4 regions of the Streptomyces sp. NBC_01433 genome follow, and region 1 is predicted to be linked to each of the others. Evidence: riboswitches for the same ligand, from Rfam matches in the RefSeq annotation. Region 1 holds a riboswitch; each other region holds the start of a gene.

Region 1 (7,558 bases):
ACCCGGCACACCCCGCCCGACGAGAGCGGGGCTGTGGCCGGGGCGGCGAACAGCGGCCGAGTACCGGACGAGCTTTCCCTGGTGCTCGCACAGGCAGCCGTGAGCGCGGTCGAGTCCACCGGGGGATACGCCGGCGGCGTATACCTGCGGTCGTCGACGCCCGGACTGCTGCGGCTGGCGGTACTCGCGGGGCTGCCCGGTCCGCTGTTCCGCCCCTGGTGGCGTATGCAGGTCAAGCGGCCCTTCCCGGTGTCCGAGTCCTACCGCTCGGGCAGGGCGGTGCTCCTCGCGGACGCGGAGGAGGCGATGCGCCGCTTCCCGCAGTTGATGGCAGGGCTGCCGTTCCCCTTCGGCTCGCTGTACGTCCCGGTCATGGCCGGCGGCGGCAGAGCGGGCGTCCTGTTCGTCATGCGCGCCGCCACACCGGGGGAGCCGGTGGCGCCCGCCGAGAGCGGGCGGCTCCAGCGCATCGCCCGGCGGCTCGGCCAGGGCCTCGAGGAGCTCGGATCCGGCGGCACACCGTGCCTGTGGGACCGCGAGCCGCTGCCCGTCCAGTTGCCCGCGGCCATCGCGCCGCCGCTGCGGATCGGCCGCTTCGACTGGGAACTCGGCAGTGGCGCCGTCACCGCCGACGAGGAGATGTGCGCGATCCTCGGCACCACGCCCGCCGAATTCCCGGGCACCGTCGACGCCCTCGCGGCGCGGCTGGTGCCGGAGGACGTGTACGGACTGTGGGCACTCGCCCGCCAAGCCGTCGAGCCGGACGCCTCCGTCGTACGCAGGATGCGGCTGCGGGGACCCGACGGCCGCTCGCACCTGCTGGAACTCTCGGGACGCTGGGTCCACCCGACCGGCGACGGAGCGGCGAGCCACCTGACCGGCTTCGTGGTGGATCTCGGCGCCGGGCCGGTCGTCGCGGAGGCGGCCGAACGGATGCCCCGCGGCATCTTCTCGCTCGACCGGCTCGGCCGGATCACCTATGCCAATCACCTGGCCGAGGACCTCCTCGGCCGCACCCGGGCGGAGCTGGTGGGACGCGTCCTGTGGGAGACCCTGCCGTGGTTCGGGCACCCTGCCTACGAGGACCACCACCGGGCCGCGCTGCTCTCCGACGAAGCCGTCCACTTCCTGGCCCGCCGCGCCCCGAAGGAATGGCTCTCCGTCTCCATGTACCCCGGCCACGACGGGGTGACGGTGGTGCTCAGCGCCGCGGAACAGCCGGCCTACGCGCCCGGGTCCGTCGTCGTGCCGGGCACCGGGCTCGGCTCCCCGGCCGACCGTTCCGCCGCCCTGTACCGGCCGGTCGCCCTCGCCATCGCGCTGACGGAGGCCGTCACCGCCCGCCAGGTGTCCGCCGTCGTCACCGAGGAACTGCTGCCCGCCTTCGGCGGCAGGCAGCTGGCGATCTACCTGCTGAGCGAACGCCACCTCTATCTGGCCTGGGAGACCGGCTTCCCCAAGGGCTTCCTCGACCGATTCGACGGGGTCGGTCTCGACGCCCGTATTCCCGGGGTGGAGACCCTCACCTCCGGCCGCCCCATCTTCTTCGAGTCCATGGAGCGCCTGGGGCAGGCCTATCCCGGCATCCCCATGGACGCCGACGTCGGAGCGCGGGCCTTCCTGCCACTGATCGCCTCCGGGCGGCTGGTCGGCTCCTGCATCCTCGGCTTCGACCGGCCGCGCGGCTTCAGCCCGGAGGAGCGCACCGTCCTCACCGCCCTGGCGGGGCTCATCGCACAGGCCCTCCAGCGGGCCCAGCGGTACGACAGCGAGGCGGCGCTGGCCCGGGGCCTGCAGGACGCCCTGCTGCCGCACCGGCTGCCCGAGATCGAAGGCGTCGGCACGGCCGCCCGGTACCTCTCCGGCACGCAGGGCATGGATGTCGGCGGCGACTGGTACGACGTCATCGAGACCGGCCGCGGTCTCGCCCTGGTCATCGGCGACGTACAGGGACACGGTGTGGCAGCCGCCGCGACCATGGGTCAACTGCGCAGCGCCGTACGCGCCTTCGCCCTCGGCGCACGTGATCCGCAGGAGGTGATGAGCGGTACCAACAGGCTGCTCATCGATCTCGACCCCGGCCAGTTCGCCAGTTGCTGCTACGTCGTCCTCGACCCCGTCACCGGTGTCGTCCAGGCGGTGCGGGCGGGGCATCCGCAGCCCGTGCTGCGCCATCCCGACGGCACGACGGAGGTCCTGGACCTCGTCGGAGGTGTCGTCCTCGGCATCGACAGCGAGGCGGTCTACCCGGTCACCGAATTCCGGCTCGACCCCGGGGCGATGCTGGCCCTGTTCACCGACGGGCTCATCGAGCGCGCGGGGACCGACATCGACGAGGGCATCGAGCGACTGCGGAGCGGCATCGCCGCGCTCGGCTCGGCGTCGCTCGGCGACATCGCGGACCGAGTGATCGAGGAGGCCGGGCAGGCCGACGACCGGCCCGACGACATCGCGCTGCTGCTCGCCTCCCGCTGGACGGCGGCGGACTGAGCCGCCACCGTCCAGGGGTGCGGAGCCGACCGGTCAGGAAACGGCGGGAGCGTCCGCCGTACCGGAAGTACCGGAAGTACCGGAAGCATCCGACGTACCCGACGTATCGGAAGCGCCGGACGCGTCCAGCATCGCGGAGCGGTCCACGACCTTGATCCGCTCGCGGCCCTCGGCCGCACCCAGCGCCTGCTCGTGCGCGTCCAGGCGGTGCCAGCCCTCACGGGTGGTGTAGCGGACACCGCGCTCGTCGAGGAAGGCGACGACGGCGTCCGGATCCGGCTGCGCCGGGGCGGGCAGCCGGCCCTCGGCGCGGTCCTCCAGCAGGCAGGCGACCGTCTCGTTGGCGTCACCCTTGGTGTGCCCGATCAGGCCGATCGGACCACGCTTGATCCAGCCGGTGACGTACACGGACGTCATCGGCTCCTCACCGGCGATGACGCGTCCGGCGGCGTGCGGGACGGTGCCGGAGGACACGTCGAAGGGGAGCTTCGCGAGCTCCTGCGAGTAGTAGCCGACCGCGCGGTAGACGCTCTGCACGTCCCAGTCGGTGAACTCGCCGGTGCCCCGGACATTGCCCGTGCCGTCCAGCTCGGTCCGCTCGGTCCGCAGACCCGCCACGCGGCCGTCCTCGCCCAGGACCTCGACCGGCGACTCGAAGAAGTGCAGGAAGAGCTTGTGCGGCCGGTCGCCGACGTCGCGGATCGCCCAGTTCTCCAGCGTGGAGGCGACCATGTTGGCCTGCTTGTTGCCCCGCCGGGTCTCGATGGACCCCGCGTCGTAGTCGATGTCCTCGGGATTGACGATGACCTCGATGTTGGGCGAGTGGTCCAGCTCCCGCAGTTCCATCGGGCTGAACTTCGCCTGGGCCGGACCGCGGCGGCCGAAGACATGCACTTCGAGTGCCTTGTTGGCCTTGAGGCCCTCGTACACGTTGGCCGGGATCTCCGTCGGCAGCAGCTCGTCGGCCTTCTTGGCGAGTATGCGCGCCACGTCCAGGGCGACGTTCCCGACGCCCAGTACGGCGACCTTCTCCGCCGTCAGCGGCCAGCCGCGGGGTACCTCGGGGTGCCCGTCGTACCAGGAGACGAAGTCGGCCGCTCCGTAGGAGCCGTCCAGCTCGATCCCGGGGAGGCCGAGCGCGCGGTCGGCGTCGGCGCCGGTGGAGAAGATCACGGCGTCGTAGAAGGACCGCAGCTCGTCCAGCCCGATGTCATGGGGGTAGTCGACGTTGCCGAACAGCCGCAGCTGAGGCTTGTCCAGTACCTGGTGGAGCGCCTTGACGATGCCCTTGATCCGCGGGTGGTCCGGGGCCACGCCGTAGCGGATCAGGCCGAAGGGGGCGGGCATGCGCTCGAACAGGTCGATCGATACGCCCGGGTCCTGTGCGGCTTCGGATTTGAGCAGCGCGTCCGCTGCGTAGATCCCGGCGGGACCGGCTCCGACGATGGCGACGCGGACGGGGCGTGTCATGGCGTGTTGTTCCTTAGGGCGGGCGACGCGGGCAGGGGGTGGCAAGCCGCGGAAGTAAGGCTTGGCTTACCAGTCTCCACCGCACACGTTAAGCCCTGCCCCGGCCGGACCTCGGGCCGGGGTCGTGTGAAGCCCATCAGCCCGCCCCAAGATGCCCGAATTCGGCAATATGGGCGATTTTCCAGAATTGGGCTTTTCGCTCGGGAGGGCCGTCCGGGCGATATGTGATCTTCGAGGCGTGGAGCAAAACGACCTTTTCGGACTCAGTGGCGAGAGTCACGTTCCGGACCCCTGACGGCGTGACGCGTCGCCCGGTTCCCTTCTGTGCCGGGAAATTTGACTTCGCGCTGTGGGATTGCTGACGGGCATTTCCATGAATTGATCTTGCGGAAGAATTGCGATCAAGAATTCGGGGCTTGTTCTGCTCGGCCTTTCTCGCCTACGGTCACCGTCAATCCGGATGGAACGCCTAATCCTGCCGCCGTCCGGCAATCGGACCTACTTACGTACGGCAGGAGCGGGGGACCCAGGTAAGCCGCCGATCCGGTATCCGGCTCGGCTCGGGGTGAAGTCGCATTCGCGTGCGACCAGGCAACTCCAGCCTGAACCCGACAGCTCACCTCGTAGGCGACGGAGAGGAATTCACCATGCCCTCAATGGGTAAGCACCGTCGTTTCAAGGCCACTTCGCTGACCCGCGGCATCATCGCCGTGGGCGCGGGCGGAGCCGCACTCGTACTTCCGCTGGCCGGTGCGACCGTCGCCTCGGCGGCGCCCGCGCAATCCGCCGCCGCCGAAAAGGCTCCTACTGCCGTATCCGCCAAGGAAATTGCCGTCGGTAAGGGCACGGTCACGACTCATTCCGTGATCGCGGGTGATTCCCTTTCCAAGATCGCCCGTGCCTATTCCCTCGGTGGCGGCTGGCAGAAGCTGTACGAGGACAACCGGGACGCCGTCGGTGGCAACCCCGACCTGATTCACCCCGGTCTGAAGCTGTCGGTCGGCGCCACGTCCCAAGCCGGGTCCAAGTCCTCTGACGTGTCGTCGGACCGGGGTGCGGGTGGCGACCGTGCCGACCGCTCCGAGCGGACCGCCGCGCCGCAGGCCGCGAAGGGTGCCACCGGCACCGCCGCCACGACCGAGGCGAACGACGCCACCGGCACCGCGAACGGCGTCGCCGACGTCACGACCGACGCCGACACCACCACCGTCCCCGCCGAGCAGCCCGCGACGTACACGGACGATCTCGACGGCTGGATCAAGGAGTCGCTGGCCGTCATGGCCCAGCACGGCATCCCCGGCAGCTACGACGGCATCCACCGCAACATCATGCGCGAGTCGTCGGGCAACCCGCAGGTCGTCAACAACTGGGACTCGAACGCCGCCGCCGGAATCCCGTCCAAGGGACTCCTCCAGGTCATCGACCCGACCTTCCAGGCGTACCACGTGCCCGGTACGTCGATGGACAGCCTCGACCCGGTCGCCAACATCACCGCCGCGTGCAACTACGCCGCCGACAAGTACGGCTCGATCGACAACGTGTTCGGGGCCTACTGATACCTGGCAGTGCCGGTAGCGAGAAGAACCGATGGGCGGTGAAGGGGCTTCAGGCCCCTTCACCGCCCATCGGCGATTGCGGATCATGCCGGGCATCCGGTGCAAGTTACCTACAGGTATGTAGTGACTTACCACGCGATCGACAGTAGAACCTGTTGCACTCTGTCGAGAGTGAGGGAAGTCACATGAGTGACGCTACCATGCAGAATGCGGGATCCAAGAGGGTCTCGCGCCGAAGATTCATCACAGGAACAGGTTCTCTTCTCGGAGCCGTGGCCCTTACTGGACACCCGGCCGCGGCGCGGGCGGCGACCGCGGCCGTGCCCGCTCCGATCGACCCCGGCGTCCATGTGCCGGTCCTGGTGATCGGCACCGGGTACGGCGGTTCCGTCGCCGCCCTGCGCCTCGCCGAAGCGGGCGTCGATGTGCACATGATCGAGATGGGGATGGCCTGGGACACCCCGGGCCCGGACGGCAGGATCTTCGCCAACACGACGAGCCCGGACTACCGTTCCTACTGGCTGCGCACCAAGACGAAGCAGCCGCTCAGCAACTTCCTCGGCTTCCCGATCGACAGGAACGTCCCGCGATACACCGGGATCCTGGACGCCGAGGAGTTCGCCGGCATCACGGTCTACCAGGGCCGCGGTGTCGGTGGCGGTTCGCTGGTCAACGGCGGTATGGCGGTCACGCCCAGGCGGGAGAACTTCGGCGCCATCCTCCCTTCGGTGAACGCCGACGAGATGTACGGCACGTACTACCCGCGCGCCAACGCCGGGCTCGGGGTCGGCACCATCGACCCGGCCTGGTTCGACACCGCCGACTGCTACCGATACGCCCGGGTCGGCCGCAAGCACGCGGAGCGGTCCGGTTTTCCGTTCGTCTTCGTGCCCGCCGTGTACGACTGGGACTACATGAAGCAGGAGGTGGCCGGAACCGTCCCCAAGTCGGCGCTGGACGGCGAGATCCTCTACGGGAACAACTACGGCAAGAAGTCGCTGCAGAAGACCTACCTCGACCGGGTCAGGGCCACCGGCAGGGTCACCATCTCCCCGCTGCACAAGGTCACCTCGGTCGCCCCCGCGGCCACCGGCGGTTACACCGTCCTCATCGACCGGATCGACACCTCGGGCAACACCGCCGAGACCAAGTCCGTGACCGCGGACAAGGTGTTCTTCGCCGCGGGCAGCGTCGGCACCAGCAAACTGCTGGTCGCGCTGAAGGCCACCGGAGCGCTGCCCCGGCTGAACGGCGAGATCGGCAAGGGCTGGGGCGACAACGGCAACGTCATGTGCGGCCGCGCCAACCACATGTGGGACTCGACGGGCAAGGTCCAGTCGGCCATTCCCACCGGCGGCATCGACAACTGGGCCGCCGGGGGAGCGTTCGCCGAGGTCGCACCGCTGCCCACCGGCATCGAGACGTACGCCTCGTTCTATCTGTCGATCACCAAGAACCCCCACCGCGCCGAGTTCGCCTGGAACGCCGCGACGGGCAGGGTCGATCTGAGCTGGCAGACCGCCTGGAAGCAGCCGTCCATCGATGCCGCCAGGACCATCTTCGACAAGATCAACAAAAAGGAGGGGACGATCTACCGGACCGATCTGTTCGGCGTCTACAAGATCTGGGGCGATCACCTCACGTACCACCCGCTCGGCGGCGCGGTGCTGGACAAGGCCACCGACAACTACGGCCGCCTGCGCGGCTACGCGGGGCTCTACGTCATCGACGGCTCGCTGATCCCCGGCAACACCAGCGTCAACCCGTTCGTCACCATCACGGCGCTCGCCGAACGGAACATCGAAGAGATCATCGCGACTGATCTGTGACCGCATGGCTGGGCAGCGCGCACACCGTGTCGAGGCCCAGTACATGGTTGAGCCGGCCGAACGCCAGCCAGGAGCCGATGCTCATGCTCAGCTCCACGATCTCCAGCTGACTGTAGGCCGCGCTCATCCGGGTCCAGAACTCCTCGTCGAGGCCGTGGTGATCCAGGGAGTACCGCTCGGCGTACTCCGCGGCCAGCCGGGTCCGCACATCGA
Region 2 (7,558 bases), on a different contig from region 1:
GTGACCACGCGGGCCGAGCGGCAGACCGAAGCGGGCGAGCGCCGGGTTCGGCTTCACACCGGCGGTCCACACGATGGTGTTGGCGTCGACCTCAAGGCCGTTCTTCAGCACGACGTGACCGTCGACGCAGGAGTCCATGGAGGTGGAGAGGTAGATCTCCACGCCACGGCCCTCAAGGTGCTCCTTGCCGTAGGCGCCCAGCTTCGGGCCGACCTCGGGAAGGATCTTGTCGGCGGCGTCGACGAGGATGAAGCGCATGTCCTCGCGCTTCACGTTCGTGTAGTACTTCGACGCGTCGCGGGCCATGTCCTCGACCTCGCCGATGGTCTCCGCGCCGGCGAAACCGCCACCCACGAAGACGAACGTGAGCGCCCTGCGGCGGACCTCGTCATCGGTCGTCGAGTCAGCCTTGTCCAGCTGCTCCAGCACATGGTTGCGCAGACCGATGGACTCCTCGATGCCCTTCATGCCGATGCCCTGCTCGGCGAGGCCGGGGATCGGGAAGGTGCGCGAGACCGCGCCCATGGCGATGACGAGGTAGTCGAAGGGCAGCTCGTAGGCCTCGCCGACGAGCGGCGCGACCGTGGCGACCTTGCGGTCCTGGTCAATGGTCGTGACTCGGCCGGTGAGGACCTCTGCCTTGGGCAGCACGCGTCGCAGCGGGACGACGACATGCCGAGGCGAGATGCTGCCGGCAGCAGCTTCGGGGAGGAAGGGCTGGTACGTCATGTACGAGCGCGGGTCGACGACCGTGACGGTCGCCTCTCCGTAGCGCATCTTCTTGAGAATGCGTCGAGCTGCGTACAGGCCTACGTACCCACCGCCTACAACGAGGATCCTGGGACGCTCCGTGGTGCTCATGCCATCGAGTATCCACCCCCCTCCGAGGGGGTGCTCGTGAGCCCCTTCACAAGGTATCGGGCCACCTCTGCTACACTTCGCCGCCCACGTGACCGAGGTCATGATGTCGCGGGGGAACCACCAGGCGGTGGCGAACGTTGTTCACCGCTTGTGAGCTGGCCCTTGGCCCTTGATGCCGGGCAAACCACCCCTCTGATTCATCCGCGCGCAACACGCCCGGAACGCGCCCCCACCCCCTCCGCGAGCCCCGCCGCGCGACCCACACGGCCCCTTGGGCGCCGAACTGCGCCCAACAGGGCCGAATTCCTTGTGAAGAAGTTCACGAACTTCGTCGCGGCGCGCCCCCGAAGGGGTCCTCCGGACCGCCCAGGGGGCCCGTCAGCAGCTCAAAGGTGCAGGCGACGGTGCGTTTGAGCCGCCGCCGGGCGACGGGCCGCGTACCGGGGTGTCAGTCGACGCGCGAGGCCGCCGACCAGGCGATCCCGTCCAGGATGTCGTGTTCGCTGACGACGACCTCCTGAGCCCCGGTCCGCTTCATCACGGCGAGCAGGACGAGCGCTCCGGAGGTGATCACGTCGACCCGGCCGGGGTGCATCGCGGGGATCGCGGCGCGCTCCTCGTGCGTCGAGGAGAGCAGGCGTCCGGTGATCTCCTGGACCTGCTCGAAGGAGACCCGGGAGTGGTGGATGGCCGCCGGGTCGTACTCCGTGAGTCCCAGCGCGATCGCGGCCACCGTGGTGACCGTGCCGGCCAGGCCGACGAGGGTGGCGGCCTCACCGAGCGGGACGGTCTCCTGCGCGAGGTCCAGCGCGGCGTCGATGTCCGCACGGATCGCGGTGACCGCGCCGAGCGTGGGCGGGTCGATGACGACTCCGTCGCGTACGAGATGGCGCTCCGTCATCCGTACGCAGCCGATGTCCACGGAACGGGCGGCACGGACCTCGTCGTCGCCGACGACGAACTCGGTCGAGCCGCCGCCGATGTCCACCACGAGATAGGGCTTGGCGAGCTGATCGCTGCCGGCCAGTTCCTTGGTGGCGCCGAGGAAGGAGAGCTCGGCCTCCTGGTCGCCACTGATCACCTCCGGCTCGACGCCCAGGATGTCCAGGACGCCGCGGACGAACTCGTCGCTGTTCTCGGCGTCGCGCGAGGCGGACGTGGCGACGAAGCGGACGCGTTCGGCGCCGAGCTCCTTGATCGCCGCCGCGTACTCGCGGCAGGCGGCGAAGGTGCGCTCCAGCGCCTCGGGGGCGAGCCGGCCGGTCCGGTCGACGCCCTGGCCGAGCCGGACGATCTGCATCCGCCGGTCGAGCTCGGCGATCTCCCCGGTGGCGGGGTCCGCGTCGGCGACGAGCAGCCGGATGGAGTTGGTCCCGCAGTCGATGGCGGCGACCCGGGTCACCGGCCCGCCCCCTCGTCGGTCGGCGCGTCGGAGGTCGGCGCGTCGGAGGTCGGCGCGTCGGAGGATGCCTCGCACGGCGTGACGCACGGGCCCTTCGCCCACCACTCGGGCAGCATCGCGATGGCCTCGTCGCCGAGCGGGTTCACTCCGGGGCCCGCGGCCAGTGAGTGGCCGACCAGGACGTGCAGGCACTTCACCCGGTCCGGCATGCCGCCCGCGCTCGGGAAGCCCTCCAGGACCTCGATGGCGTCACGGCGGGCGAGGTAGTCCTCGTGCGCCCCGCGGTAGGCCGCGGCCAGCTCGGGGTCGGACTGGAGCCGCTCGGTCATCTCCTTCATGACCCCGTTGGCCTCCAGCGTCCCGATCGCCGACGCCGCGCGCGGACAGGTCAGGTAGTACGTCGTCGGGAACGGCGTGCCGTCCTCCAGACGGGGCTGCGTCTCGACCACGTCCGGATTGCCGCACGGGCAGCGGTGCGCGATGGCCCGCAGCCCGCGCGGCGGGCGGCCGAGCTGCTGCTCGAACGCGGCGATGTCCGCGTCGGTGGGCGTGGTGGACTCGGTCTGCGGAGGGGGCGTTTCCATGCCTGCCTAGGTTCTGCTCGACGTTTGCTCGAAAGATGCTGCTCGGAAGGTGCGTGCTGCTCAAGGGTGCCGCTCGAAGCCGCCGCTCGGAAGCCGCGGCCCGGAAACGGGTCAGTCGCGGTCGGCGGTGTCCACGCCGTCCCAGAGGTTCGAGTGCCAGGGGCGGTCCGCCGCGCCCGGCTCTCCGCGGCGGTCCTCGGCCGCGTCGGGGTCGGCCACCGTGTAGCCGGTCTCCCCGGGGAGTACGTAATGGAGGTGCTCCCGGGCCAGCCGCCTGATGTACGCGTCGTCCTGGAGCCGCGCCTTCTCGTCGCGGAGTTCCTCGGTGCGCCGGCCCGCCTCCTGGGACATCCGCTCCTGATCGGCGATCTCGTCGCGCTGGGAGACGTACTGCCGCATGGGGTACGCGAGCGCGACCACCAGGGAGCAGACGATCAGGGCCAGGAACGCGGCCCGGCCGGTGAGCCGGGAGCGGTGCGCCTGGCGGCGGCTCTGGGACCGGTAGACGCGGGCCGCGGTCTGCTCACCGAGCAGTCGCAGCCTGGTCGCGGTGGAGAACCGGTCGCGGTCCTTCCCGGCCATGTCTCCCGCCTCCCCATTACGCACGTCCGTCCCCGCACACGGTACGGGACCGAGTGCGGGGACGGACGGAGGCTGGTGCCTCGAACCCCCGAAGGGCCGGTGACCGGCCCCCGGGTGCCGGGGTGTCAGCCCTTGAAGCGCGGGAAGGCCGAGCGGCCCGCGTACACCGCGGCGTCGTCGAGGATCTCCTCGATGCGCAGCAGCTGGTTGTACTTGGCGACGCGGTCCGAGCGGGCCGGGGCGCCGGTCTTGATCTGACCGCAGTTCACGGCGACGGCGAGGTCGGCGATGGTGACGTCCTCGGTCTCACCGGAACGGTGCGACATCATGCACTTGAAGCCGTTGCGCTGGGCCAGCTCGACGGCGTCCAGGGTCTCGGTCAGCGAACCGATCTGGTTGACCTTGACGAGCAGGGCGTTCGCGGAGCCCTCCTCGATGCCGCGGGCCAGGCGCTCCGGGTTGGTGACGAAGAGGTCGTCGCCGACGATCTGCACCTTGGCGCCGAGCTTGTCGGTGATGACCTTCCAGCCGGCCCAGTCGTCCTCGTACAGCGGGTCCTCGATGGAGACCAGCGGGTACGCGGAGACGAGCTCCTCGTAGTACTCGGTCATCTCGGCGGCCGAGCGGGACTTGCCCTCGAACTCGTACTTGCCGTCCTTGTAGAACTCCGACGCGGCGACGTCGAGCGCGAGCCCGATGTCGCGGCCGGGGACGTAACCGGCCTCCTTGATGGCCTCGACGATGAGGTCCAGGGCGGCGCGGTTGGACTCCAGGTTCGGGGCGAAGCCGCCCTCGTCGCCGAGTCCGGTGGACAGGCCCTTGGTCTTCAGGACCTTCTTCAGCGTGTGGTAGATCTCCGCGCCCCAGCGCAGGGCCTCGGAGAAGGACTCCGCGCCGATCGGGGCGATCATGAACTCCTGGATGTCCACGTTGGAGTCGGCGTGCGAGCCGCCGTTCAGGATGTTCATCATCGGAACGGGCAGCAGGTGCGCGTTCGGGCCGCCGAGGTAGCGGAAGAGCGGCAGGTCGGACGCCTCGGACGCGGCGTGGGCGACGGCCAGCGAGACGCCGAGGATGGCGTTGGCGCCGAGCGACGCCTTGTTCTCGGTGGCGTCCAGGTCGAACATCGCCTGGTCGATGAGGCGCTGCTCGGTGGCGTCGTAACCGACGAGCTCCGGGCCGATCTGCTCGATGACGGCGAGGACCGCCTTCTCGACGCCCTTGCCCTGGTAGCGGTTGGGGTCTCCGTCGCGAAGCTCAATGGCCTCGAACGCACCGGTGGAGGCGCCGGACGGAACAGCAGCACGTCCCGTGCTGCCGTCGTCGAGGCCAACCTCGACCTCGACCGTGGGGTTTCCCCGGGAGTCGAGGATTTCCCTGGCTACGACGACGTCGATGGACGGCACGAGGCATCTCCTTCTGGGATATGACACTGGTTGTGCAGGGTCACTGCGGCCTTGCGACACGAGCCTAACCGGCCCGGCCCGATCGGGCGGCCGACCGCCCGTCTCCTGGGACGAAAAAGGACCCAAGGCCGTGCAATACAGGACGAAGGTCCAGAAATTTACTGACCGGTAACTACAAGGGTTGAACGATTGCGGCGCGGGTCGCCGCACAAGAACCCCGGCCCGGCGCGCACGGGGGAGAGCGCGCCGGGCCGGGGAACCTGGACCGAGGGAGATGCCGCCGGACATCCCCCTCAGGGGGAGGAGAAGCCGTGTGCCGGACTACTTCAGGTGGAGCTGCTGACCCGGGAAGATCAGGTCGGCGTCCCTGACGATGTCGCCGTTGAGCTTGAACACCTTGTGCCAGCCGCCCTTGACGCCCTCCTCCTGAGCGATCTTGCTCAGGGTGTCGCCGGACTTCACCTTGTACTCGCCATCACCCTTGGCGACCTTCTGGCCGGTCGGGGTCGTGACGGTCTTCGGGGTCTCGGCCTTCGGGGCGGTGCGCTGCTCGCTGCGCGAGGTGGGCTGCTCGGCCTTGCGCTCCTGCTGCTTCGGCTGGGCCTGCTGCTGCGGCTGAGCCTGCTCCTGCTTGGCCGCGGTCTGGCCGGAGCCGGTGTCGACGCCCGGGTCCACACCGTCGTTGCTCAGGTTGCCGGCACCGGCACAGGCCCAGGCGCCGGGACCCTGCATGTCGAGAAGCTTCTCGGCGGTGGCGATCTGCTGGGACTTGGAGGCCAGGTCGGCACGGGGGGCGTACTGCGTACCGCCGGCGGCGGCCCAGCTGGACTGCGAGAACTGCAGACCGCCGTAGTAGCTGTTGCCGGTGTTGATGGACCAGTTGCCACCGGACTCGCACTGGGCGACGGCGTCCCACGTTTCGACGGAGGCGGCAGAGGCGCCGGTCGCACCCATCAGCGGGACGGCGACGGCGGCACCGGCGACACCGGCGAGCGTGGCGACACGGACGGCCTTGGACGGGCGGCGGTGCTTGCCCTTGCTGTGAAGCAGCATGGAACGTCTCCTCACCGACGCCTACGAGGTGAGCTGTCGGGTTCGGGCCAAGTGAGTTGCCCGGTCGCATGTCCTAGCACGCGACTTCACCCCAAGCCGGTCCTGATCCTCTCGTACGGGACGAGACGAACGGGCCCGGCGCTTACCTGGGTCCCCCGCTCCTGCCTACGGCGCTTTACGCGTCTGTTCCCTTCGACCGACGGCAGGATTCGGCGTGACGATCGACGGGGCCCGCGGTGCGAGCGGTTCCGACCGTAAACACAGGCAACCCCTACATTCAAAGATGGACATACCGGTCAATCAGCCCTTACTTGCCCTCACCGAAGGGACGTTTCCGCAGGTCGGGGGGGATGCGGGCGGATCCGGCGGACGGAACACGCCAGTTGAAGCAAAGAGACCCATGTCTCACTTATGCATAAGTGGACATAGGCCCCTGAACTACCCCAGTTTTCGGGGCGCTTTCCCGTATTGGATCAGTTGGCCGCAGCGCCCTCGGAGCGCTCGCCGAGGTCCAGATCCAGGTTCTGTCCGGGCAGGATCAGGTCCGGGTCCGAGCCGAGTGTGTCCTTGTTGGCCTCGTACAGCGCGGTCCATCCGCCGGAGAGTTTCTGTGCGTCAGCAATCGCCCAGAGACTGTCGCCCGGCCGGACGGTGTAGTCGCCGCCGGCCCGCTCCGTCGCGCCGTCGCGCGCCTCGCCGTCGCCCCGGGACGCGTGCCGGCCGGACTCGCGCCCGTCGTCACCGTCCGCCGCCCGGCTCTTCTCGGGAGCGGGCGTGCCCCGGTGCTTTCCGCCGCTGCGGTCCGTGTCCTTCGAGGCGTCAGGCGCGGCGGAGCCCTCCGGCGCCGATGAGTCCTCGGGCTTCGCGGAACCCTCGGGCTTCGCGGAGTCCTCGGGCGTCGTCGGAGAAGGGGTCCCGTCCGGGGTGGCAGGGGTGGTCGAGGGGTCGGCGGCCTCGCCGGGCGCGTCGCCCGCGTCCGCTTCGCCCGGCGAGGTCGCCGTGTCCGACGGATCGGCGGACGGCGTGCCGCCCGGGTCGACGCCCGGCAGGGCACCGTCCACCGCGAGTCCGGCGATCACCGCACAGCTGGGCCACGCCTTCGGGCCCTGGTCGTCCAGGACCTTCTCCGCGACGGAGATCTGCTGCGAACGGCTGGCGAGGTCGGCCCGGGGCGCGAACGCCGTGCCGCCGTAGGCCGACCAGGTGTCCTGCGAGAACTGGAGCCCACCGTAGAAGCTGTTGCCGAGGTCGGCACTCCACATGCCGCCGCTCTCGCACTCCGCGACCCGGTCCCAGGTCGAGGCGTCGGCGGCGTGTGCGCCGGTCGCGCCGAGCAGCGGAATCGCGATGGCCGATCCCGTCACGCCCGCGGCGACGACGATGGCGGGTGCCTGACGAGGGCGACGGTGCCTGCCGTTCGCGGAGCCCATGGGGTTTGCCTTCCGTGCGACTGACGAGTGGGTACTGAGTGGTTGACGAGTCACCTGACGCCCGACTGATGCGTCGAACGGTGAACCTAGCGGGACTCGAACGTGTGTCACAAGTCGATGCAGCGGAGATCACGTGAAAGTCACAGAGTTGACGCAGCGTCACCTTCGCCCAGTCGCCGCCCCGGCTCGAACTCCACGGGGAGCGTGCGCAATCCCCGCATGATGAGCCCGCCACGCCAC
Region 3 (7,558 bases), on a different contig from region 1:
ACCACGGGGAATTCGAGGCCCTTGGCCGTGTGCAGGGTCATCAGCGTGATGACGCCGGAGCCGTCCTCGTCCTCGTCCGGGATCTGGTCCGAGTCGGCGACCAGCGCGACCTTCTCCAGGAACTCGGCGAGGGTGCCCGCGCCCTCCTCGTCGCCGCGCTCCTGCTCGAATTCGAGCGCGACGGCGGCCAGTTCCTGGAGGTTCTCGATACGGGTCTCGTCCTGGGGATCCGTGGACGCCTGGAGCTCGGCGAGATAGCCGGTGCGCTCCATGACCGCCTCCAGGACGACCGCGGGCCCGGCGCCGGACTCGACGATCGTGCGCAGCTCCTCCATGAGCGTGTTGAACCGCTTCACGGCGTTCGCCGAGCGGGCCGCCATGCCGTACGCCTCGTCGACACGGCGCAGCGCCTGCGGGAAGGAGATCTTCTCGCGCAGCGACAGGGCGTCGATCATCGCTTCGGCGCGGTCGCCGATGCCGCGCTTGGGCACGTTCAGGATGCGGCGCAGGGGGACGGTGTCCTCGGGGTTGGCGAGGACCCGGAGGTAGGCCAGGACGTCCCGGACCTCCTTGCGCTCGTAGAAGCGCACCCCGCCGACGACCTTGTAGGGCAGGCCGACCCGGATGAAGATCTCCTCGAAGACACGGGACTGGGCGTTCGTCCGGTAGAAGACGGCGACGTCACCCGCCTTCGCGTCGCCCGCGTCGGTCAGCCGGTCGATCTCGTCGGCGATGAACTGCGCCTCGTCGTGCTCGGTGTCGGCGACATAGCCGGTGATCCGGGCGCCCGTGCCGGCGTTCGTCCAGAGGTTCTTGGGGCGGCGGCTCTCGTTCCGCTCGATCACCGCGTTGGCGGCGGAGAGGATCGTCTGCGTGGAGCGGTAGTTCTGCTCCAGCAGGATCGTGGTCGCGTTCGGGTAGTCCTCCTCGAACTGGAGGATGTTGCGGATGGTCGCGCCGCGGAAGGCGTAGATCGACTGGTCCGCGTCACCGACGACGCACAGCTCGGCGGGTGCGTCGGCCTCCCCGGACGGGCCCACCAGTTCGCGTACGAGCGTGTACTGCGCGTGGTTGGTGTCCTGGTACTCGTCGACCAGGACGTGCCGGAAGCGGCGGCGGTAGTGCTCGGCGACGTCCGGGAACGCCTGGAGCAGGTGGACCGTCGTCATGATGATGTCGTCGAAGTCCAGGGCGTTGGCCTCGCGCAGCCGCGCCTGGTACAGCGCGTACGCCTGGGCCAGGGTCTTCTCGAAGCCGTCGGCGGCCTGACCGGCGAAGGTCTCCTCGTCGATCAGCTCGTTCTTCAGGTTGGAGACCTTGGCCGTGAACGACTTCGGCGGGTAGCGCTTCGGGTCGAGGTCCAGATCGCGGCAGACCAGGGCCATCAGCCGCTTGGAGTCGGCGGCGTCGTAGATCGAGAACGACGAGGTGAAGCCGAGCCTCTTCGACTCGCGGCGCAGGATCCGTACGCACGCGCTGTGGAAGGTCATGACCCACATGGCGTTGGCGCGCGGTCCGACGAGCTGCTCGACGCGCTCCTTCATCTCGCCCGCGGCCTTGTTGGTGAAGGTGATCGCGAGGATCTGGCCGGGGTGCACGCCCCGCTCGGCGAGCAGATGGGCGATCCGGTGGGTCAGCACCCGGGTCTTGCCGGAGCCGGCACCGGCGACGATGAGCAGCGGCGAACCGGCGTGCACCACGGCGGCGCGCTGTTCGGTGTTCAACCCGTCGAGCAGCGCCGCGGCGTCGATGACCGGCCGCGGGGCACCGTCGCGGTAGTAGCCGTCGCGGGGCGGCGGGGGCGCGTCGAAGACGCCCTCGAAGAGACCCTCCGGCACCGCTTCGGGTGCGTGGTCCTCGGGAGGCGGCGGGGGCCCTTCCTCCGAGTTCTGGAGGCCGGTCAGGAAACTGTCGTCAAAGAGGCTGCTCATCGCTTGACGAGTCTAGGCCGCCCCACTGACAGCCCGTGGCCGCTTCGGGTACGAGACCTCCCGGGCGGGCACGCAAGGAGAGCGCGCGGCCACGCCGCGTGAGGGAAACGGGGCGGCGCCCGGTGTCGGCGGACCCGATCCATCAAGGTCACGAAAATGTATCGGGCATATCGAACATCAACCTTCACAGCGGCACCACGGGTTGGCTAGCGTGCTCCGTCGGGCGCCCCGTACCCCCTTGAGGCGAACCACGCCGAGCGGACGCCCCCGCCGAATCCGTACTGCCCTCACGGCTGTCCGGAACCGGGGACCCACCAGCAGCACCGGGGTGAATCGGTCCTCCCCCACGGGACCGTAGGGCAGCCTTCCGTTCCGCCCGAACCCGACAGCTAACCCGGTAGGCGGTCCACGGAAGGAGATGCCGGCCTTGGCCTCGCATCGCAAACCGCGCACGAAGGTGCGCACCACCACCCCTGCCGTCGGGCTGACGACAGTGGCACTGGCCTCCGTCACCCTGCTCTCCACGCAGAGCGCGACGGCCGCGCCCGCGGAGCCCAGGCCCGGGATCGAGGAAGTCCGGACGAAGGTCGACGACCTCTACCGGCAGGCGGGGACCGCGACCCAGCAGTACAACCGGGCGAAGTCCGCCTCCGTGACCCAGCGCGCCAAGGTCGACGCCCTCCTGGAGGACGCGGCCAGGCGCACCGACAAGCTCAACGAGGCCCGCCGCACCCTCGGGAACTACGCGGCGGCGCAGTACCGCACCGGCGGAATCGCCCCGACCGCTACCTTCTTCCTCGCGGACGACCCGCAGGCGTACTTCGACCAGGACCAGCTGATGGACCGGATGACGGGCCAGCAGCAGAAGGCCGTCGCCGACTTCCGTACGCAGCAGTCCGAGGCGGCGACGAAGCGCACCGAGGCCGTGAAGAGCCTGGAGACGCTCACCGAGTCGCAGGCCACGCTGCGGTCCAGCAAACGGAACGTGCAGGCCAAGCTGACCGAGGCACGCACCCTGCTGTCGAAGCTGACCGCCGAGGAGAAGGCCCGGCTGGCGGAGCTGGAGCGCAAGAAGAAGGCCGAGGCCAGGATCAAGGCGGAGAAGCTGGCCCGCCAGCAGGCCGCCGAGGCGGAGGCCGAACGCAAGGCCGGGGAAGAGGCCGCGAAGAAGGACGGCGGCGGCGGGACCGGCGGCGGCACGGGAACCGGTTCGGGGTCGGACAGCGGCTATGCCGCCAAGGCGGAGAAGGTCCTCGCGTTCGCGCGTGCCCAGATCGGGAAGCCGTACGTCTGGGGCGCTACGGGTCCGGCCTCGTACGACTGCTCCGGGCTGACCCGGGCGGCGTGGAAGGCGGCGGGGGTCGACCTTCCCCGCACCACCTGGGACCAGGTCAAGGTCGGCACCCGGGTGGCCACCGCGGATCTGCGGCCGGGGGACCTGGTCTTCTTCTACGACGACATCAGCCATGTCGGCATCTACAAGGGCGACGGCATGATGATCCACGCGCCGAAACCGGGCGCGAACGTGCGCGAGGAGTCGATCTACTACATGCCGATCTACGGCAGCGTGCGCCCCGCCTGATCACGCCCTGACCGGTCCGGCCGGCGAGGCCCGGCGAGGCCGCCGGGTCGGGCCGGTCATGTTGTGATCAGGACAGGTCAGGTCAGGTCGGGACAGGTCGGGACACGCCGCTCAGGTCCAGAGCGTGGCGATGAAGATATTGGCGACCGTCAGCCCGCCCACCGCGGCGAACGCGCCCTTGTCGACCTTCTCCTCGTCCCGCTTGATGTAGACGAGCGCGAGGATGACGACCAGGATCAGCATCTTCACGCCGATCTTGATGTTGTTCACCGTCTGGTCGTCGGCCTGATTGAGCCCGACCAGGGCTATACCGGTGACCAGCATCGTCAGCGCGCCGTGCAGCATGGCCGGCACGAAACGGGCCGTGCCCGCGCCCATCGCCTTCATCTGGGTCAGAAAGCCGCCCAGCAGCGAGGCGATACCGATGATGTGCAGGGCGACGAAGGCATTGATGAGTACGTCCATGGCTCCGCAGCCTAGCCCTGGCCATATCACCACCTCGCACCCAGGTGCGGCATCCTTTGCCGCTTCCTTGCGAACTTCGCCCGAACCAGTACGAATTGCCTGCCTCTGTGGCAGTATCTCCGGTCGCTTGACCATAACGAAACGCCACATGTGGGCAATAACTGTCATGGCGAACCTTTTCCGTGCCCCGGGCTTAGCGTCCCTTCCAGGTGACCGGCACTCCAGCGCCGCTTCGTGTCCGGGGCGGCATCCGGTCACCGCGCCGCGAGATCCGGCGGCGGGCCACTTCCCTGTGGTGTTCCGCCGCCGGACCTCGCGGGCCCGCCGGTAGCCCCCGGCGGGCAGCCGACAGGAAGGATGCAGCCCTCGTGGCCGCGCACCGGAAACCCAAGCAGCGCCTGTTCAGCGGCTCTGCTGCCCGCACCGCAGCCACCCTGGCGCTCGCCGGGGCGGCGACCGCCACCACCGCCACCGCCCCCGCTCACGCCGAGCCCCTCACCACCGCGGCCCAGGTCAACGCCAAGGTGGACCGGCTGTACCACGACGCGGAGGTCGCCACCGAGAAGTACAACGGGGCGAAGGAGCAGGCGACCGCGAGCGCGAAGTCCGTCGACGCCCTGCGCGACGAGGCCGCCCGCCGGACCGCACGCCTCAACACCTCGCGCCAGGAACTCGGTTCGCTGGCCGCCGCGCAGTACCGCACCGGCGGCCTCTCCCCGGCCGTCCAGCTGGCGCTCTCCTCCGACCCCGACCAGTACCTGCAACGCGCCGCCTTCCTGGACCGGGCCGGCGACCGGCAGGCCGGGGTGCTCAACGGGATCCGACGGCAGATCACCGAGGTCGCCCACGTCCGGGCGAGGGCCGAGGAAGAGCTCGGCACCCTGGCCGCCCGCCAGGCGGACCTGAAGAAGCACAAGGCGGCGATCCGCACCAAACTGGCCGACGCCCAGCGGCTCCTGGACACCCTGACCGGCGCCCAGCGCGCCGACTACGAGCGCTCGGCGGACGCCCGCCACGGCGGCACCGCCGATCGCGGCATCCCGCGCGGCTCGGCCACGGCCCCCAACGCCCGTGCCGCGCAGGCCGTCGGCTTCGCGTACGGGGCGATCGGCAAGCCGTACGTCTGGGGCGCCACCGGCCCCTCCTCGTTCGACTGCTCCGGCCTCACCCAGGCCGCCTGGCGCTCGGCCGGTGTCTCGCTGCCCCGCACCACGTACACCCAGATCAACGCCGGACAGCGGGTCTCGCGCTCCGAACTGGCCCCCGGTGACCTGGTGTTCTTCTACTCCGGGATCAGCCATGTCGGGCTCTACATCGGCGGCGGCCGGATGATCCACGCGCCGCGCCCCGGCGCCCCGGTCCGCGTCGCGCCCATCGATCAAATGCCTTTCGCGGGAGCCACCCGGGTGGCATAGTCTCCCGGCGCCGACACCGGACCCGCCGAAGGACTCCCGTATGCCGAAGGACTCCCGCACGTCGATGGACTCCCGCACGCCGCATGACTCCCGTACGCCGATGGACATCGAAGTCCAGGACTACGCCCGTACGCTCGCCCTCCGCTCCTCCGACCACTACCGGGTGGGTCCCTTCACCGTGCGGCACAACCCGCTCTGGGAGCTGAAGTACGCCAACTACGCCATCCCCGACCGGGGTGCCGAACCGACCGCGGCGGAGGTGACGGCCCTGATCGGCGCGTTCCGCGAGCGGGAGCGGATGCCGCGGCTCGAATTCCTGCCGGACTGGGCACCGGCCGTCGAACCCGCGCTGCTGGCCGCCGGTTTCACCGTGGAGAACCGGGCCCCGATCCTGGCCTGCGCCCCCGGTGCGCTGCTCCCGCCCAAGCCGGTGGACGGGCTCCGGATCGCGGTGCCGGTCACCGACGCGGAGTTCACCGACGCCGCCCGAGTCCAGCACCAGGGCTTCGGCGGCGAGGGCGAACCCGAGGAGGGGATGACCGGCTGGCTGCGGACGGCGGCGTCGGACGGCGGCGTCGTGGCCCTGGCCACGCTCGGCCCGGACCCCGCCGGAGCGGGCGGCTGCTCCATCGTGGTCGACGGTCTCAGCGAACTGGCCGGTCTGGCCGTCGCGGCCGCCTTCCGGCGCCGCGGCATCGGCGCGGCGCTCTCCGCCTGGCTGACGGCGACGGCCTTCGACCGGGGCTGCCGCACCGTCTGGCTGGAGCCGGGCGACGACGACGTGGAGCGGATCTACGCGAGCGTCGGCTACCGCCGGATCGGCGAGAAGCTGAACATCTCGCTCACCCCGGCGGCCGGCTGACCCGACGGACGGACGCGTGGCGCACGGCCAGGAGCGACCGCCACGCAAAGACCACCGCGCAAGGACCGCCGCGCGGACAGAGCCCCGTGCCGGCCCGCCTCGCCCCGGCCCCTCCCCGGAGCGCCCCGCTCAGACCAGCCGTCGCGCCGTCGCCCATCGGGTCAGCTCGTGCCGGTTGGAGAGCTGGAGCTTCCTCAGCACCGCCGAGACATGCGACTCGACCGTCTTCACCGAGATGAAGAGCTGCTTGGCGATCTCCTTGTACGCGTAACCCCGGGCGATCAGCCGCAGCACCTCGCGCTCCCTCTGGGTCAGCCGGTCCAGGTCCTCGTCGACCGGCGGCGCGTCCGTCGAGGCGAAGGCGTCGAGCACGAAGCCGGCCAGCCGCGGGGAGAACACCGCGTCGCCGTCCTGGACCCGGAAGACCGAGTCGACCAGGTCGGTGCCGGTGATCGTCTTGGTGACGTAGCCCCGGGCACCGCCGCGGATGACCCCGATGACGTCCTCCGCGGCGTCCGAGACCGACAGCGCGAGGAAGCGCACCGGATTCTCGGCGGTCCCCATCATCGAGGCGCAGCGGCGCAGCACCTCGACGCCGCCGCCGCCGGGCAGATGGACGTCGAGGAGGACGACCTCGGGGCGGGTCGCCGTGATGACGGTGACCGCCTGGTCGACGTCGGCGGCCTCGCCGACGACCTCGACCCCGGTCTCCTCGGTGCGGCCGATCTCCGCCTGGACTCCGGTGCGGAACATCCGGTGGTCGTCGACGAGCACGACCCGTACCCGTCGCTCCGGGCCCCCGGTGGCTTCGGTGTTCTCGGTCATTCGCTCGCCCTTTCCATCTCCAGCTCGACTTCCGTGCCCCCACCGGGCACCGAACGCAGCCGGGCCGTACCGCCGTTGCGCTGCATCCGGCCGATGATTGATTCTCGTACGCCCATCCTGTCGCCCGGTACGGAGTCCAGGTCGAATCCCGGACCCCGGTCCCGTACGGAGACGAAGACCGTGCGGCCCTCGACCTCCGCGTAGACCTGGACGGCGCCCCCCTCGCCACCGTACTTGGCGGCGTTGACCATCGCCTCGCGTGCGGCCTGCATCTGGGCGGCGAGCCGGTCGTCGAGGGGACAGTCGCCGACGACGACGACCTCCAGCGGTACGCCGTGCTTGTCCTCGACCTCGGCGGCGGCGCGCTTGACCGCCTCGGCGAGGCTCGACGGCTCGTCGTCCTCGTCCTTGCCGGTGCCCTCGGGGTTGTACAGCCAGTTGCGCAGCTCGCGTTCCTGGGCGCGGGCCAGCCTGCGGA
Region 4 (7,558 bases), 550 kb from region 1:
ACATGAGCGACATCGTCGGGAGTCACGATCTGCTGTTCGTCACTCTCGACACCCTGCGTTACGACGTCGCCGTCGAGCTGGCCGCCGCCGGACGCATCCCGCATCTGGCCCGGCATCTGCCCGGTGGTGTCTGGGAGAAGCGCCATGCGCCGGGGAGCTTCACCTACGCCTCGCACCAGGCGATGTTCGCCGGTTTTCTGCCGACGCCCGCCGCGCCGGGGCCGCACCCGCGGCTGTTCGCGGCTCGTTTCGCGGGCAGCGAGACGACGGCGGACGGCACGTTCGTCTTCGACACCCCCGATCTGCTGTCCGGCCTCGCCGCCGTGGGCTACCGCACGGTGTGCGTCGGCGGCGTCGGCTTCTTCAACCGGCAGGGCCCGCTCGGCTCCGTACTGCCCGGCATGTTCCAGGAGAGCCACTGGGAGCCCGGTTTCGGTGTCGCCTCGCCCACCTCGTTCGAGGAGCAGGTGGCCCGCGCCGAGGAAGTCGTCGCCGGACTTCCGCAGGACCAGCGGCTGTTCCTGTTCGTCAATGTGTCGGCGCTCCACCAGCCCAACTGGTTCCACCGGGCGGGCGCCACCCGTGAGGCGGGCGACTCCCGCGCCACGCACGCCGCCGCCCTGGAGTACGTCGACCGGCACATCGGCCGGCTCTTCGCGGCGGCGAGCAGCCGCCGCCGCTGCTTCGCCATCGTCTGTTCCGACCACGGCACGGCCTACGGCGACGACGGCTTCACCGGCCACCGGCTCGGTCACGAAGCCGTCTGGACCGTGCCGTACGCCCATTTCTTCCTTGAGCCCGGGGACACAAGATGACCAGCACGACCCTTCCCGCAACCGCAACCGCAGCCGCTGCCGCTGCCGCTGCCGCAACCGCAGCCACGGCCCTTCCCGCCGTCAGGCCGTACGAGAGCTACGTCTACGCCTATCCGCACAAGACGGCGTACCGGCCGCTCACCGGCCGGCCCGCGCTGCGTGAGCTGTGGGCGGCGGAGCCCAAGGACGCGCTCTCCCTCTATCTCCACATACCGTTCTGCGAGGTCCGCTGCGGCTTCTGCAATCTGTTCACCCGGATCGGCGCTCCCGGGGAACTGACGACGCGCTATCTCGACGCGCTGGACCGGCAGGCCGTCGCTGTCCGGGACGCGCTGGGCGACCGGGAGCCGGTGCGGTTCGCCGCCGCCGCGTTCGGCGGCGGCACACCCACGTTCCTGACCGCCGCCGAGCTGGAGCGGCTCTGCGACATCGCGGAGAAGCGGATGGGGGCCGAGCTGCGTTCGGTGCCGCTGTCCGTGGAGACCTCGCCGTCGACCGCGACGGCGGACCGGCTGGCCGTGCTCGCCGACCGCGGGACGACCAGGATCAGCATCGGTGTGCAGAGCTTCGTCGACGACGAGGCGCGCGCGGCGGTGCGCCCGCAGCGCCGCGCCGAGGTGGAGGCGGCTCTCGGCCGGATCCGTGATGCCCGCGTTCCGGTGCTCAACATCGACCTGATCTACGGTATCGACGGGCAGACGGAGGAGAGCTGGCGGACCTCGCTGGACGCCGCGCTGGTCTGGCGGCCCGAGGAGCTGTATCTCTACCCGCTGTACGTACGCCCGCTGACCGGACTCGGCCGTCTCGGTGCGGTGGCGGAGCCGGCCGCCGAAGAGCTCGCGGCCGCCGCCTGGGACGAGCAGCGGCTGCGGCTCTACCGGGCGGGCCGCGACCATCTCCTGGCCCGGGGCTACGAGCAGGTGTCGATGCGGATGTTCCGCCGCGCGGACGCCCCGCAGGAGGGCCCCGACGACTACGCGTGCCAGACCGACGGCATGATCGGGCTGGGCTGCGGCGCCCGCTCGTACACCGCGTCCCTGCACTACTCCTTCGACTACGCGGTGGAGATGCGGGAGATTCGCGGCATCATCGACGGTTTCACCGCCACCGAGGATTTCTCCCGTGCCGAGGTCGGGCGGTACGTGGACGCCGGCGAGGCGCGCAGGCGCCACCTCCTCCAGTCGCTGCTCCAGGCCGCGGGGCTGCGGGCGGACGAGTACCGGCAGCGCTTCGGTACGGATCCGCGCGAGGACTTCCCGGCCGAGCTGGACCGTTTCGCGGCGCGCGGCTGGCTGGACGGGAGCGCGGGTGAGGGGCTGCTGCGGCTCTCCCCGGAAGGGCTGGCCCACTCCGACGCCCTGGGCCCGGAGCTGTTCTCCCCCGCGGTGCGGGCCGCGATGGCCTCGTACGAACGGAAGTGAGCACCGCCATGGACCTGACGATTCTCTACCGGGGCCCGCTGGCCTCGTGCGACTACGACTGTCCGTACTGCCCGTTCGCCAAGCGGCGCGACAGCCGGGAGCAGCTGACGGCGGACCGGGCGGCGCTGGAGCGGTTCACCGCGTGGGCGGCGGAGCAGACCGGCGACCGGCTGTCCGTGCTGTTCACGCCGTGGGGCGAGGGGCTGGTGCGGTCCTGGTACCGGCGCGCGCTGGTCGAGCTGTCGCTGCTTCCGCAGGTCGGCCGGGTGGCCATCCAGACCAATCTGAGCGGCCGTACCGACTGGCTGGACGGGGCCGATACGGACCGGGTCGCGCTGTGGTGCACGTACCACCCGGGGCAGACGCCGTACGAGCGTTTCCTCGGCAAGTGCCGGGAGCTGACCGGGCGCGGGGTTCGCTACAGCGTGGGGGTGGTCGGCTTCGACGATCATCTCGACGAGGCGCGGCGGTTGCGGGCCGCGCTGCCCGACGAGGTCTATCTCTGGGTCAACGCCGCAGAGGGGCACACCTACACGGACGAGGAGGCGGACCGCTGGACGGCGCTGGACCCGCTGTTCCCGTACAGCAGGCATCCGCACCGCTCGGCCGGGCTGCCCTGCCGGACAGGTGAGTCGGTCATCTCGGTGGACGGCGACGGCACGGTGCGGCGGTGTCACTTCGTCCGCGCGGAGCTGGGCAATCTGTACGACGGCAGTTACCGGCGGGCGCTGGGTCCGCGGGCCTGCCCGCTGAGCGTGTGCGACTGCCACATCGGCTATGTGCATCTGGAGACGCTGCCGCTGTACGACGTGTTCGCGGGCGGTGTGCTGGAGCGGATACCGGCTCCGGGCAGCGGGATCACGCCGCCGGACGGGCTCGTGGTGCCGAGCCCGTCCCGGCGTGCACTTCCCCTGACGGTCCTGCGGGATGCCCCTTAGCGGGGAAGCAGGTCCGGTCGGAGGGGAAGCAGGTCCGGGCGCTTCGCCTCTGCGTGGTCGCCGGAGGACTCGCCGCGCAGCCTTCGGCCGATCCATGGGACCAGGTAGTCGCGCGCCCAGTGGATGTCGTCGCGCCGTTCCTCGAAGGTGCCGCGCTGGGCGCGCGGCGGCCACGCCTGGTCCGGATCGGCCGGTACGTCGACGCCGAGGACCTGTGCCGCGCGCAGCGCGACCCGGGTGTGTCCCTCGGGCGACAGATGCAGCCGGTCATCGTCCCAGGCACGCCTGTCCTGCACCGAGCGCAGGGACCACAGGTCCAGGACGGGGCAGTGGTAGCGGTCCGCGATGGCCCGCAGATGAATGTTGTACGTCGCGATCTTGCCGCGCATGTGCCGCAGTACCGGCACGCCCCGGGTGTCGAATCCGGTGGTGACCATGACAGTGCCGACCGCGTCGCTCAGATCGGCGACCGCGCGCTCGAAGCGCTCGGCCAGATCGTCGGGGTCGGTACCCGGCCTGATGATGTCGTTGCCGCCCGCGCAGAAGCTGACCATGTCCGGGGCCAGTTCCTTGGCACGGGGTACCTGCTCCTCGACTATCTGGTCGAGAAGGCGTCCGCGTACGGCGAGATTGGCGTACCGGAAATTCCCGTGCGGGGAATCCTCCGGGATCGTCGCTGCGTCGGGGACCGGGAGCTGGTCCGCCAGCAGCACGGCGAAGCGGTCCGCCCAGCCGACAAAGGTCCCGTCGGGGCCGGGGTCTCCGACGCCTTCGGTGAAGCTGTCGCCAATCGCCGCGTACGACCCGATGATGCCTGGTTGATTGATTCTCGAATCGTCTGCCACAAGCGCATATCCTGCACCTTCGAATGTGACCTACGCGACCGTATTACGGGGTTGACGGGTGGTGAGATAGACCACCCGGTCAGTTTTTGGTAAAGCCGGAATAAGTGCGGGGGCGGTGCGCTCGTGCGCACCGCCCCCGCGAGAACCGCTCGCTACCGCTCCATCAGATGGAGACGCCGTGCTGGCGCAGGTAGGAGATCGGGTCGACGTCCGAGCCGTAGCTCGGGCCGGTGCGGACCTCGAAGTGCAGGTGCGGGCCGGTCGAGTTGCCGGTGGAACCGGAGAGGCCGATCTGCTGGCCGCCGGTGACGGTCTCGCCCACGGAGACGTTGAGCGAGGACTGGTGGGCGTACTGGGAGTACATGCCGTCGGCGTGCTTGATGACGACCTCGTTGCCGTACGAACCGCTCCAGCCGGCCGAGACCACGGTGCCCGGACCGATGGCGCGGACGACGGTGCCCGAGGCGGCCTGGAAGTCCGAGCCGGTGTGGTAGCCGCTGGACCAGCTGGCGCCGGAGGCCCGGTACTGGGTGGTGACGTTGGCGTTGGCCACCGGGGTCGTCCAGCCGGAGCTGTCGCCCTGGGAGGCGCTGGTGTTCGTGGAGGTGGTGGACTTGCCGGCCGCGGCGGACGAGTCCGGGGAGGACGTGGTCTTCGGGGCGGGCTTCGCCTTCGGGGCAGCCGGGGCGGCCTTCTTCGGCTCGGCCTTCGAGGGGGCCGGCGCGGACTGCGCGGCGTCCGAGGCGGCGGCGGAGCCGGACGCCTTGGCGCCGAGGGTCAGCTTCATGCCGGGGAAGATCAGGCTCGGGTTCTCGCCGACGACATCGCGGTTGTCCTGGTACAGCTTCTGCCAGCCGCCCTTGAGCTTCTGCTCGGCCGCGATCTTCGACAGGTAGTCGCCGGGGACCACGGAGTAGGTCTTCGGCGCGGTCTTCGCCGCAGCGGCACCGGGGGCGGTGTGCGCGGCGGCGACCGAGGCGGCGGGCGCGGCCTTCTCCGCGGCGTGCGCTCCGGTGGCACCGATCAGCGGGAGGGCGAGGACGGCGCCGCCGGTCCCTGCGGCGAGGACACCGCGGGCGATCGGGCCGGTCTTCGTACGACGGTGCTTACCCTGTGCGGGCATGGGGGCATTCCTCTCCGGCGCCTACGAGGTGAGCTGTCGGGTTCGGGCTGGAGATGCCCGGTCGCTGGCTGCGACTTCACCCCGAGCCGGTCCGGATCTCTCCGGGCCGGCGGCTTACCTGGGTCCCCCGCTCCTGCCACGCGTATGTGGGTGGGTGTGAATTCCGGGCGGCGGCAGGATTAGGCGGTCCGTCCGGATTGACGGTGACCGTAAACGAGTCAGGACGACAGGAACAAGCCATCGGTTGCGTACCGGAATCCTCGATTCAATTTCGGTTCGGATTTCCGGTGACACTCCGTGGATTACGGATCTTGGCTTTCCGCGCGGCGCCCGGATTACCTCCGGGCGCCGCCACCACACACCGTCACGGATATGATCCCGCTCACCAGCGGGTCACCATCTCCCCCACAAGCGGTGCATGCTCCACCAAATGCACCAATACGGACATGACATGGCCATCACCTCTGACGCAACCTCAGCACCCGCGCGTCGAGATCTCCCGTCAGCCCCGTGTGCAGCCCCTGGTGCAGGAGCACCGATCCCTCGTACACCGTCCCGGTGTCCTGGCAGACGTACGCCGCCGAGGGGACCAGACCGCGCAGCCGCAGAGCCGGGGGCCGCTGCCCGTACCGCTGCGCTTCGAGCCACATCAGCACCACGGTCTCCTCGCCCCGCACGTACTGCACCGCGCTCAGCCCGCCGCGCGGAGCCGCGAGCCGGTGGAGGGCGCCGTGCTGCACGACCGGGCGGATCTCCTTGTACAGGGACACCCAGTCCCGCGCCTCGGCCAGCTCCCGTTCGCTCCACTCGGTGAGGTCCCCGCCGACCCCGAGCACCCCGGCCATCGCGCTGACGAAGCGGAAGCGCAGCGAACTCGCCCGCCCGTTCAGCTGCACGTTCGGGCTGTCGGTGACCCAGGCGGCCATCACCCGCGCCGGGTGGATCTGCCCGAAGCCCTCCTGGATGGCGAGCCGGTCCAGCGGGTCGGTGTTGTCGGAGGTCCACACCTGATCGGTACGGGCGAGCACCCCGAGGTCGACCCGGCCCCCACCGCCCGAGCAGGACTCGAAGGCCACACCCGGGTGCGCGGCACGCAACCGGTCCAGCAGCGCGTAGAACGCGTCCACATGCTCGATCCAGAGCTTCTGCGGATATTCCTCGCCCGGCCAGCCCGCATCGGTGAAGCAGCGGTTGAAGTCCCACTTCACATAGTCGATCGGCGCACTGGAGAGCAGGGTGTCGAGCCGCTCCCACAGGTATTCCCGCACGTCCCGCCGGGCCAGGTTGAGCACCAGCTGATGACGGAACTCCGTCCGCGTCCGCCCGGGGACGTGCTGGACCCAGTCGGGGTGGGCCCGATAGAGATCGCTGTCGGGGTTGACCATCTCCGGCTCGACCCAGATGCCGAACCGCATGCCCAGCCCGCGCACCTCTTCGGCGAGCGGCTTCAGCCCGCCGGGGAAGCGCTCGGGGTTCGGCGTCCAGTCGCCGAGTCCGGCCCGGTCGCTGGTGCGCCGCCCGAACCAGGCGTCGTCCACCACGAACAGCTCGACACCCATCTCCGCGGCCCGCACCGCGAGCGCCCGCTGCTGCTCCTCGGCGATGTCGAACCCGGTCGCCTCCCAGGAGTTGTAGAGCACCGGGCGCAGCGCCTCGGCGTCCGGAATCACATGGGCCAGCTGCCAGGCGTGCCAGGCGCGGCTCGCCCCGCCGAATCCGTCCGGGCTCCACAGCCCGGCGAAGACGGGTGTGGTGTACGACGCCCCCGGCGCGAGCCGCAGCAGCCCGGACTCGTCGTAGCCCGCGCCGCCGGTGATCTGCACGATGCCGTCGGGCAGCTGGTGCACGGCGATCCGCCAGGACCCGGACCAGCCCAGCGCGCAGCCGTACACCTCGCCGTGCTCCTCGGTCGCCGCGGCGTCCGCGTCGAGCGCCACCCAGGGCAGGTGCTGGTGTCCGGTGTGGCCCCGGCGGCTGGAGAGGATCTTCTCGCCGTACGTCAGTTCCGACCGCACCAGCCGGGACTCGGCCGCCCAGCTGCCGTGGAGCTGGCTCAGCCGCCAGCCCGCACGGGCCGGCAGCGTCCAGGTCGCCGCGTCGGCGCGCAGCAGCTCCAGGGGCGGGCCGTCCGGCCCGGCGTGGGTGACGGTGGCCCAGCGCTCGATGACATCGGAGTCCCCGCGCATCCGGTAGTGCAGGGTCAGCGCGAGCCGGTGGAGAGCGTCGGTGAAGCCGAGCCGCAGTTCGTCGCCCCGCGTCTCGGCCTCCGCGAACGCCCACTGCGTTCCCCGGACCTCTGCGGTCCGTACGGAGAGGGCCGGGCGGACGAATCGGGGGCCGCCCTCGACCGGGTACTCCTCACGGCCGTCGAGCGGGGATTCGAAGCCCGGACCGGGCGGGAAGGGCACGGCGGCCA

What was found. A riboswitch is a leader RNA that binds a small molecule or an ion and turns the genes downstream of it on or off. The one in region 1 is predicted to bind cyclic di-AMP.
Region 2: another riboswitch for cyclic di-AMP. It lies ahead of OG413_RS15365 (transglycosylase family protein); the one in region 1 lies ahead of OG413_RS30360 (LysM peptidoglycan-binding domain-containing protein).
Region 3: another riboswitch for cyclic di-AMP. It lies ahead of OG413_RS05610 (C40 family peptidase); the one in region 1 lies ahead of OG413_RS30360 (LysM peptidoglycan-binding domain-containing protein).
Region 4: another riboswitch for cyclic di-AMP. It lies ahead of OG413_RS32790 (LysM peptidoglycan-binding domain-containing M23 family metallopeptidase); the one in region 1 lies ahead of OG413_RS30360 (LysM peptidoglycan-binding domain-containing protein).

Annotation. Positions count from the first base shown of each region.
Region 1 covers NZ_JAPEPM010000002.1:630,614-638,171, reverse strand. Annotated here, with positions in the region: gene OG413_RS30370 (SpoIIE family protein phosphatase) at 1-2,490, shown strand, start outside; gene OG413_RS30365 (FAD-dependent oxidoreductase) at 2,524-3,960, opposite strand; cyclic di-AMP (ydaO/yuaA leader) riboswitch at 4,417-4,603, shown strand; gene OG413_RS30360 (LysM peptidoglycan-binding domain-containing protein) at 4,608-5,516, shown strand; gene OG413_RS30355 (GMC oxidoreductase) at 5,702-7,345, shown strand; gene OG413_RS30350 (carboxymuconolactone decarboxylase family protein) at 7,326-7,558, opposite strand, start outside.
Region 2 covers NZ_JAPEPM010000001.1:3,404,438-3,411,995, reverse strand. Annotated here, with positions in the region: gene OG413_RS15390 (NAD(P)/FAD-dependent oxidoreductase) at 1-861, opposite strand, end outside; gene OG413_RS15385 (Ppx/GppA phosphatase family protein) at 1,310-2,263, opposite strand; gene OG413_RS15380 (DUF501 domain-containing protein) at 2,260-2,847, opposite strand; gene OG413_RS15375 (septum formation initiator family protein) at 2,959-3,429, opposite strand; gene eno (phosphopyruvate hydratase) at 3,555-4,835, opposite strand; gene OG413_RS15365 (transglycosylase family protein) at 5,157-5,888, opposite strand; cyclic di-AMP (ydaO/yuaA leader) riboswitch at 5,892-6,071, opposite strand; gene OG413_RS15360 (transglycosylase family protein) at 6,362-7,318, opposite strand; gene OG413_RS15355 (cytochrome P450) at 7,459-7,558, opposite strand, start outside.
Region 3 covers NZ_JAPEPM010000001.1:1,299,939-1,307,496, forward strand. Annotated here, with positions in the region: gene pcrA (DNA helicase PcrA) at 1-1,931, opposite strand, end outside; cyclic di-AMP (ydaO/yuaA leader) riboswitch at 2,190-2,351, shown strand; gene OG413_RS05610 (C40 family peptidase) at 2,350-3,513, shown strand; gene OG413_RS05615 (hypothetical protein) at 3,625-3,978, opposite strand; gene OG413_RS05620 (C40 family peptidase) at 4,347-5,393, shown strand; gene OG413_RS05625 (GNAT family N-acetyltransferase) at 5,494-6,255, shown strand; gene OG413_RS05630 (response regulator transcription factor) at 6,385-7,080, opposite strand; gene OG413_RS05635 (ATP-binding protein) at 7,077-7,558, opposite strand, start outside.
Region 4 covers NZ_JAPEPM010000002.1:1,177,151-1,184,708, forward strand. Annotated here, with positions in the region: gene OG413_RS32770 (STM4013/SEN3800 family hydrolase) at 3-815, shown strand; gene OG413_RS32775 (STM4012 family radical SAM protein) at 812-2,236, shown strand; gene OG413_RS32780 (STM4011 family radical SAM protein) at 2,245-3,174, shown strand; gene OG413_RS32785 (SGNH/GDSL hydrolase family protein) at 3,171-4,019, opposite strand; gene OG413_RS32790 (LysM peptidoglycan-binding domain-containing M23 family metallopeptidase) at 4,183-5,142, opposite strand; cyclic di-AMP (ydaO/yuaA leader) riboswitch at 5,148-5,305, opposite strand; gene OG413_RS32795 (alpha-galactosidase) at 5,601-7,558, opposite strand, start outside.